One region of the Veillonella atypica genome, then DNA from elsewhere that is predicted to be linked to it. Evidence: a T-box and tRNA genes for the amino acid it is inferred to sense, from the RefSeq annotation. Region 1 holds a T-box; the other holds one or more tRNA genes.
What was found. The T-box of region 1 lies ahead of thrS (threonine--tRNA ligase). A T-box ahead of a tRNA ligase gene usually reads a tRNA of that ligase, here a tRNA-Thr.
Positions count from the first base shown of each region.

Region 2: it has a tRNA-Thr gene. The T-box ahead of thrS (threonine--tRNA ligase) is inferred to sense a tRNA for this amino acid. The anticodon was not compared.

Region 1 covers NZ_JAPVXV010000004.1:68,290-71,855, reverse strand. The annotation lists gene O3598_RS05955 (hypothetical protein) at 1-594, shown strand, start outside; T-box leader at 1,108-1,337, shown strand; gene thrS (threonine--tRNA ligase) at 1,412-3,322, shown strand; gene O3598_RS05945 (MarR family winged helix-turn-helix transcriptional regulator) at 3,550-3,566, shown strand, end outside.
Region 2 covers NZ_JAPVXV010000005.1:48,452-52,017, forward strand. The annotation lists gene nusG (transcription termination/antitermination protein NusG) at 1-28, opposite strand, end outside; gene secE (preprotein translocase subunit SecE) at 40-261, opposite strand; gene rpmG (50S ribosomal protein L33) at 303-452, opposite strand; gene tuf (elongation factor Tu) at 688-1,875, opposite strand; tRNA gene O3598_RS07210 (tRNA-Met) at 2,096-2,172, opposite strand; tRNA gene O3598_RS07215 (tRNA-Thr) at 2,178-2,253, opposite strand; tRNA gene O3598_RS07220 (tRNA-Met) at 2,284-2,359, opposite strand; tRNA gene O3598_RS07225 (tRNA-Tyr) at 2,365-2,449, opposite strand; tRNA gene O3598_RS07230 (tRNA-Thr) at 2,460-2,535, opposite strand; partial or broken gene O3598_RS07235 (undecaprenyl-diphosphate phosphatase) at 2,733-3,531, opposite strand.

The sequences.
Region 1 (3,566 bases):
GATATTCAAGTAGCTAGCCGTGGTGTACCTGAAAAACCATTGGGCGTACAACTGGAAATCATTAAAGACACTTTCACAATGGGCGCTATCGACAATAGTAAAACTGTACAAGGTCAAAACAGCAAGGGGACATTGTACATGACCGTTCCTAAGGATTTAAAACTCAATCCTAGTAACGACATTCCGGCGGACGTGCGCGAAACCATGCCGGCTATGCTTCGTGGCCGCATGGGTGAATCCATGATGGTTAACCTATTGCCACTAAACGATGAAGAAAAACAACAACTTCGCAATAACCCGCACAATGCGAATGCTATCGTATTTAACCGCGCTATGGGAATGGCGAGCAGCATCGGCAACTCCGCTAAACAAAGCAAAGTATATACATATATGAAAGACCATTACCTTAACATGATTATTGTTGCAAAAGATTACGACGATAATGGTGCTCATGGTAGCGGCGTTTTGATGGTATCTAAACAAGACAATTCCGACGACGTAATGTTGATCCTATTCAAGGGCCCAGACATTACAAACTCTAAAATTGAAAAAGTAATTGGATCCATGCTATCTGCGCACTTTGAACGTAAATAGATAGTTCTTGGAAATACTACAGGCCTGTACTAATTTGAGGGACACGTTAATAGAGCGTGTTTTAAGAATAGAACAGGCCTGTACTAATTTTAGGAAGATGTGTATGCGTATCTTTAGAAATAGAACAGGCCTGTACTAATTTTTAGAGAGATGTGTATGCGTGCCTTTAGGAATAGAACAGGCCTGTACTAATTTTTAGAGAGATGTGTATGCGTGCCTTTAGGAATAGAACAGGCCTGTAGTAATTTTTAGAGAGATGTGTATGCGTATCTTTAGAAATAGAACAGGCCTGTACTAATTTTTAGAGAGATGTGTATGCGTGCCTTTAGAAATAGAACAGGCCTGTACTAATTTTAGGAAGATGTGTATGCGTGCCTCTAGAAATAGAACAGGCCTGTACTAATTTGAGAGACATGTTAATAGAGTATATTTAGAAATAGAACAGGCCTGTTCTATTTTTTAGGAGGTACTTATATAGTTGAAATTTTTTAGGACCTATGATAAGATATCTTAGTAAAAGTGATGCAAAGGACATGATTCTTATATCCCTGTGTACCAGAGAGAGGCAGATGCTGGAAATGCCTTACACATATATTAGAGTTACCCCCTTTAAACTGATTTGTTGAACTTAAGTAGGCAAATACGGCAGCCACCGTTATCGGGCTTAATGAAGTGAATGAACTGTATCCTTGTGATGCGGTGAATTAACTAGGGTGGAACCGCGAATGATCTTCGTCCCTTGTTTTGTAGGGATAGGGGGTCTTTTTTTATTACAAAAATCCAGTCTATCCTAGATAATAAATTGGAGGAAATTAAAATGGCAGATGTAAAAATCATTTTACCTGATGGTAGTGCAAAGGAATACGCTGCTGGCACTACTCTTGGGGAAGCAGTAAAAAAATTGTCTAATAGTTTGGCTAAAAAAGTGTTAGCAGCCAATGTAAATGGAGAATTAACAGACCTTCGTGAAGAACTTGTAGATGGTTCTGAAGTAGCGTTTTTAACATTCGAAGAAGATGGTGGTAAACACACATTACGTCACACAGCTTCTCATGTTATGGCACAAGCGGTTAAACGCTTATGGCCAGAAGCAAAATTGGCTATCGGTCCTGCTATCGATAAAGGTTTCTACTACGATATCGATATGGAGCATACATTGACTCCTGAAGATTTGACTAAAATCGAAAAGGAAATGAGCCGTATTGTGAAAGAAAACTTGCCTATCACTAAATCCGTAATGTCTCGTCAAGAGGCTATCGAGTTCTTCAAATCTAAAAACGAAGATTACAAGGTAGAATTGATCGAAGACCTTCCTGAAGATGCTGTGATTTCTTGCTATGCACAAGGCGATTTTGTTGACCTTTGTGCAGGTCCTCACGTTGCATCCACTGGTAAGGTGAAAGCTTTCAAATTACAAAGCATTGCAGGTGCATACTGGCGCGGCGATGAAAAGAACAAAATGTTGCAACGTATCTACGGTACAGCATTTGAAAAGAAAGAAGAACTAGATGCATACCTTCACATGCTTGAAGAAGCGGCTAAACGCGACCACCGTAAACTTGGTAAAGAACTTGGTTTGTTCGTTATCAAAGAAGAAGGTCCTGGCTTCCCATTCTTCTTGCCAAAAGGCATGGCTCTTCGCAACGAATTGGAAAACTTCTGGCGCGAAGTACATCATGATTTCGAATATGATGAAATCCGCACACCAATCATCTTGAATAAACATTTGTGGGAAACATCTGGTCACTGGGATCATTACCGTGAAAATATGTATACTACAATCATTGATGACGAAGAATATGCAATTAAACCTATGAACTGCCCAGGCGGTATCTTAGTTTACCAAAACGAAATGCATTCCTACCGTGACTTGCCACTTCGTTATGCAGAACTTGGCCTAGTTCACCGTCATGAATTATCTGGCGCACTACACGGCTTGTTCCGCGTTCGTGCTTTCACACAAGACGATGCGCACGTATTTATGTTGCCTGAACAAATGCAATCCGAATTGATGAAAGTTATCGAATTGTTCGACCGTATCTATAGCCAATTCGGTTTGAAATACCATGTTGAATTGTCTACTAAACCAGACAATGCAATGGGTGATGATGCAATTTGGGAAGCAGCTACAGAAGCATTGCGTAACGCTATCGAAGCAAAAGGCATCGATTATGTTATCAACCCTGGCGACGGCGCGTTCTATGGTCCTAAACTCGATTACCATATCGAAGATTCCTTGGGCCGTACATGGCAATGTGGTACTATCCAATTGGATATGAACTTGCCTGAACGCTTTAACGTAGAATACATTGGTGAAGATGGTCAAAAACATCGTACTATCATGATTCACCGTGCATGCTTCGGTTCCATGGAACGTTTCATCGGTATCTTGACTGAACACTATGCTGGTGCATTCCCAACTTGGATGGCACCTGTTCAAGTGAAAGTATTACCTATTTCAGAAAAACACGTGGAATACGCTAACCAATTGGCAAAACAAATGCGCCATGACTACGTTCGCGTAGAAGTAGACGATCGCAACGAAAAAATTGGTTACAAAATTCGCCAAGCACAAATGGAAAAAGTTCCTTACATGCTCGTTGTTGGCGATAAAGAAATGGAAGATAATTCCGTTAACGTACGTAAACACGGCGGCGACGAATTGGGTACAGTTCCATTCGACGAATTCTTCAATTCCATTAAAATTGAAATTAAAGAACGCAACTAATTATATAATTGTTGATATATCTGATTATTTATCTATCATTTTTTGATGGATTTAACGATATTTGGTCAATAATAATTTAGTATAAAAAATCCTCTTATATACTGGACAGTTATCTTTAGATTTTATAATCTAATAGTAGCAGTTCATATATAAGGGGATTTTTCTTTTATTATAGTATCGGGAGAAATTATAATGAACATCTTATTATGATTAGGTGGTGACCTTGTGTGGAGAAGTCAAGTTT
Region 2 (3,566 bases), on a different contig from region 1:
TTACATACCACTTCTTATCTGCTTCCATGTAATGGCCCCCTATCCAACAATCCGCAACAACATATTAATAAGTTGAGCAAAAATCGCATCAAATACATAAATGAGTAAAGCGATAAATATAGTTACCAAAAATACTACAATTGTGTAATTGATGAGCTCTTTTCTTGTTGGCCAGACTACTTTTTTCAGTTCAGCCTTTACGCCGCGGAAGAATTTACCAAATCCGCCACGTTGTTGTACTGCTGAGTTAGACTTTGCCATTTGTTCACATCCTCAAATCAACAGGTAATGAATGATAAGAATTATTTCGTTTCACGGTGTAATGTATGTTTACCGCAGAATTTGCAATATTTCATCATTTCAATACGATCAGGATTGTTTTTCTTATTCTTGTTCGTTTGGTAATTACGTTGTTTGCAATCTGTGCAAGCTAAAGTAATGGCATTACGCATCCGGACACACCTCGCTTTATATTTACTAATAAGTCTCTTGTACTCGAAAACGCTCGACTACATACTAATGAATAGTATCATATGTGTCTAGCAATGTCAAGATTTTAAGCAACTCAAAAAAGCCAGGCACATGTACCTGACAGAAATAGTATAACAAAAAATGGCGTTCCTTGTCTAGAACTTTACACAAAAATAGGACCCCTTACGGAGTCCTATTTATTACAAAGGCTACTAATTAACCTTCGATTTCAGTTACAACGCCAGCGCCTACTGTATGGCCACCTTCGCGGATCGCGAAACGAAGACCTTCTTCGATAGCGATTGGAGTAATCAATTCGATATTCATTGTTACGTTATCGCCAGGCATACACATTTCTACACCTTCAGGAAGGTTTACAACACCTGTTACGTCTGTTGTACGGAAGTAGAATTGTGGACGGTAGTTGGAGAAGAATGGAGTATGACGGCCACCTTCTTCTTTAGTCAATACGTATACTTCTGCTTTGAATTTTGTGTGTGGGTTGATGGAACCTGGTTTAGCCAATACTTGACCACGTTCGATGTCTTTACGGTCAACACCACGAAGCAATGCACCAACGTTGTCGCCTGCTACTGCAGAGTCCAAAGTTTTGCGGAACATTTCAAGACCAGTTACAACGTATTGTTCAGCTTTTTCTTTCAAGCCTACAACTTCTACTGTGTCGCCTACATTTACTTGACCACGTTCAACACGGCCAGTTGCTACTGTACCACGACCAGTGATTGTGAATACGTCTTCCACAGGCATCAAGAAAGGTTTGTCAGTATCACGAACTGGTGTTGGGATGTAGGAATCTACAGCTGCCATCAATTCGTCGATTTTAGCTACATATTGAGCGTCGCCTTCCAAAGCTTTCAAAGCGGAACCTACAATGATAGGTACTTCGTCGCCAGGGAATTCGTAGGAGGAAAGAAGTTCACGAACTTCCATTTCTACTAATTCGATCAATTCTTCGTCGTCAACCATGTCAGCTTTGTTCAAGAATACTACGATTGCAGGAACACCAACTTGGCGAGCCAACAAGATGTGTTCGCGAGTTTGAGGCATAGGGCCGTCAGCTGCGGAACATACCAAGATAGCGCCGTCCATTTGAGCCGCACCAGTGATCATGTTTTTAACATAGTCAGCATGGCCTGGGCAGTCAACGTGTGCATAGTGACGGTTTTCAGTTTCGTATTCAACGTGTGCAGTGTTGATTGTGATACCACGTTCACGTTCTTCTGGAGCTTTATCGATCATGCTGTAATCTTGGAAATCAGCTTGGCCTTTTTCAGCCAATACTTTAGTGATTGCAGCAGTCAAAGTAGTTTTACCATGGTCAACGTGACCGATAGTACCAATGTTAACATGCGGTTTCGTACGTTCAAATTTTTCTTTTGCCATTAGGATTATATCCTCCTTCACAAAAACAAAATACTTTTATAGTATTACTATAATATAATAACCTAATTTAATCAACGGAATATACATTCCTACAGATTATTATACCATAATACACAAATGTCAATAAACAAAAAATTACATCCTATTTCGAGGGATGTAATTAGTTATAATTATATTTTTATAGTAGATACAAAAAAATCCCCACCAATGTGAGGTTTAATGGTGGCGGCACACGGATTTGAACCGCGGACACACCGGGTATGAACCGATTGCTCTAGCCAACTGAGCTATGCCGCCATGTATGGAGCTAGTGACCGGGATTGAACCGGTGACCTTATCCTTACCAAGGATACGCTCTGCCGACTGAGCTACACCAGCACAATGAACGTTCACTTCACTGTGAAATTATGGTTGCGGGGACAGGACTTGAACCTGCGACCTTCGGGTTATGAGCCCGACGAGCTACCAACTGCTCCACCCCGCTATAAATGGTGGAGGGAGAAGGATTCGAACCTTCGAAGTCGAAGACGGCAGATTTACAGTCTGCTCCCTTTGGCCGCTCGGGAATCCCTCCATAAATAAAATGGAGCTGGCGATAGGAATTGAACCCACAACCTGCTGATTACAAGTCAGCTGCTCTACCTATTGAGCTACGCCAGCATCATTACGACAAGATGTATTGTATCATCTGACACACTAAGTGTCAAGAACCTTTTAAAACTTTTTTGAAAATTTCGTTCGTTCTTCGCAGTCACCCTTAGTGCTATATCAATATATCATGAAAGTTTTTCTGACGCAAGTATTTTTTTAGAATTTTTCCAACTTCATTTTTGCCTCATAGGAACTCACATCTAAACTCACATATATAAATAGATTATTGCTAGAATAGCAACTATAATTCGATAATATCCAAACGACGCCAACGAGGATCTATTTAGATACCACAAAAAGCCTTTTACCGTTATATATCCCACTAATATATGATACGACGGTGCCAATGATAAACATAATGATATCATTTAATCCCAATGCATGTATGACACGCACTAAATCATACACACACACGATAATCATAACAGGCACAGCCATGATAAACGAAAAATCAGCTGCGGCCCTCCGTGTACAGCCGATAAGCATCCCCCCTGCAATGGTTGCACCAGAGCGCGAAAATCCAGGCCATAGACAAAGCATTTGATATAGACCTATTTGAAAGCATTGATATATAGTCAAATTATTTACAGAATCCACCAATCGTCCAGATACTGTTCTTTTTTCCGCATAAATCATAAATATAGCACCTATAATAAGGCCTATTATAACGGGAATTGGTCCAAATAAATACTCTTTTATAATGTATTGCAAAAGATATCCAGCCATTAATACGGGTAACATGCCCGCACTAATATGTAGCAAAGATACGCCGCGTGTTTTTATCCAATTTTTCCGTTTTAAAAAGCCGTTAAATGTACGTCTATAATGTGTATAAATAGCAAGGATGGCACCTATCTGAATAAACACTTCAAATACATCAGCATGTGTGCCTTCAAAATTGAGCATATGCCCAATAATAATCATATGACCTGTACTCGATACAGGAATACATTCTGTTATACCTTCTATAACACCTAAAATGAGGGCTATTACATATTGTTCCATGTCATTCACCTTCTTTCAAAATGTGGTCACAATGC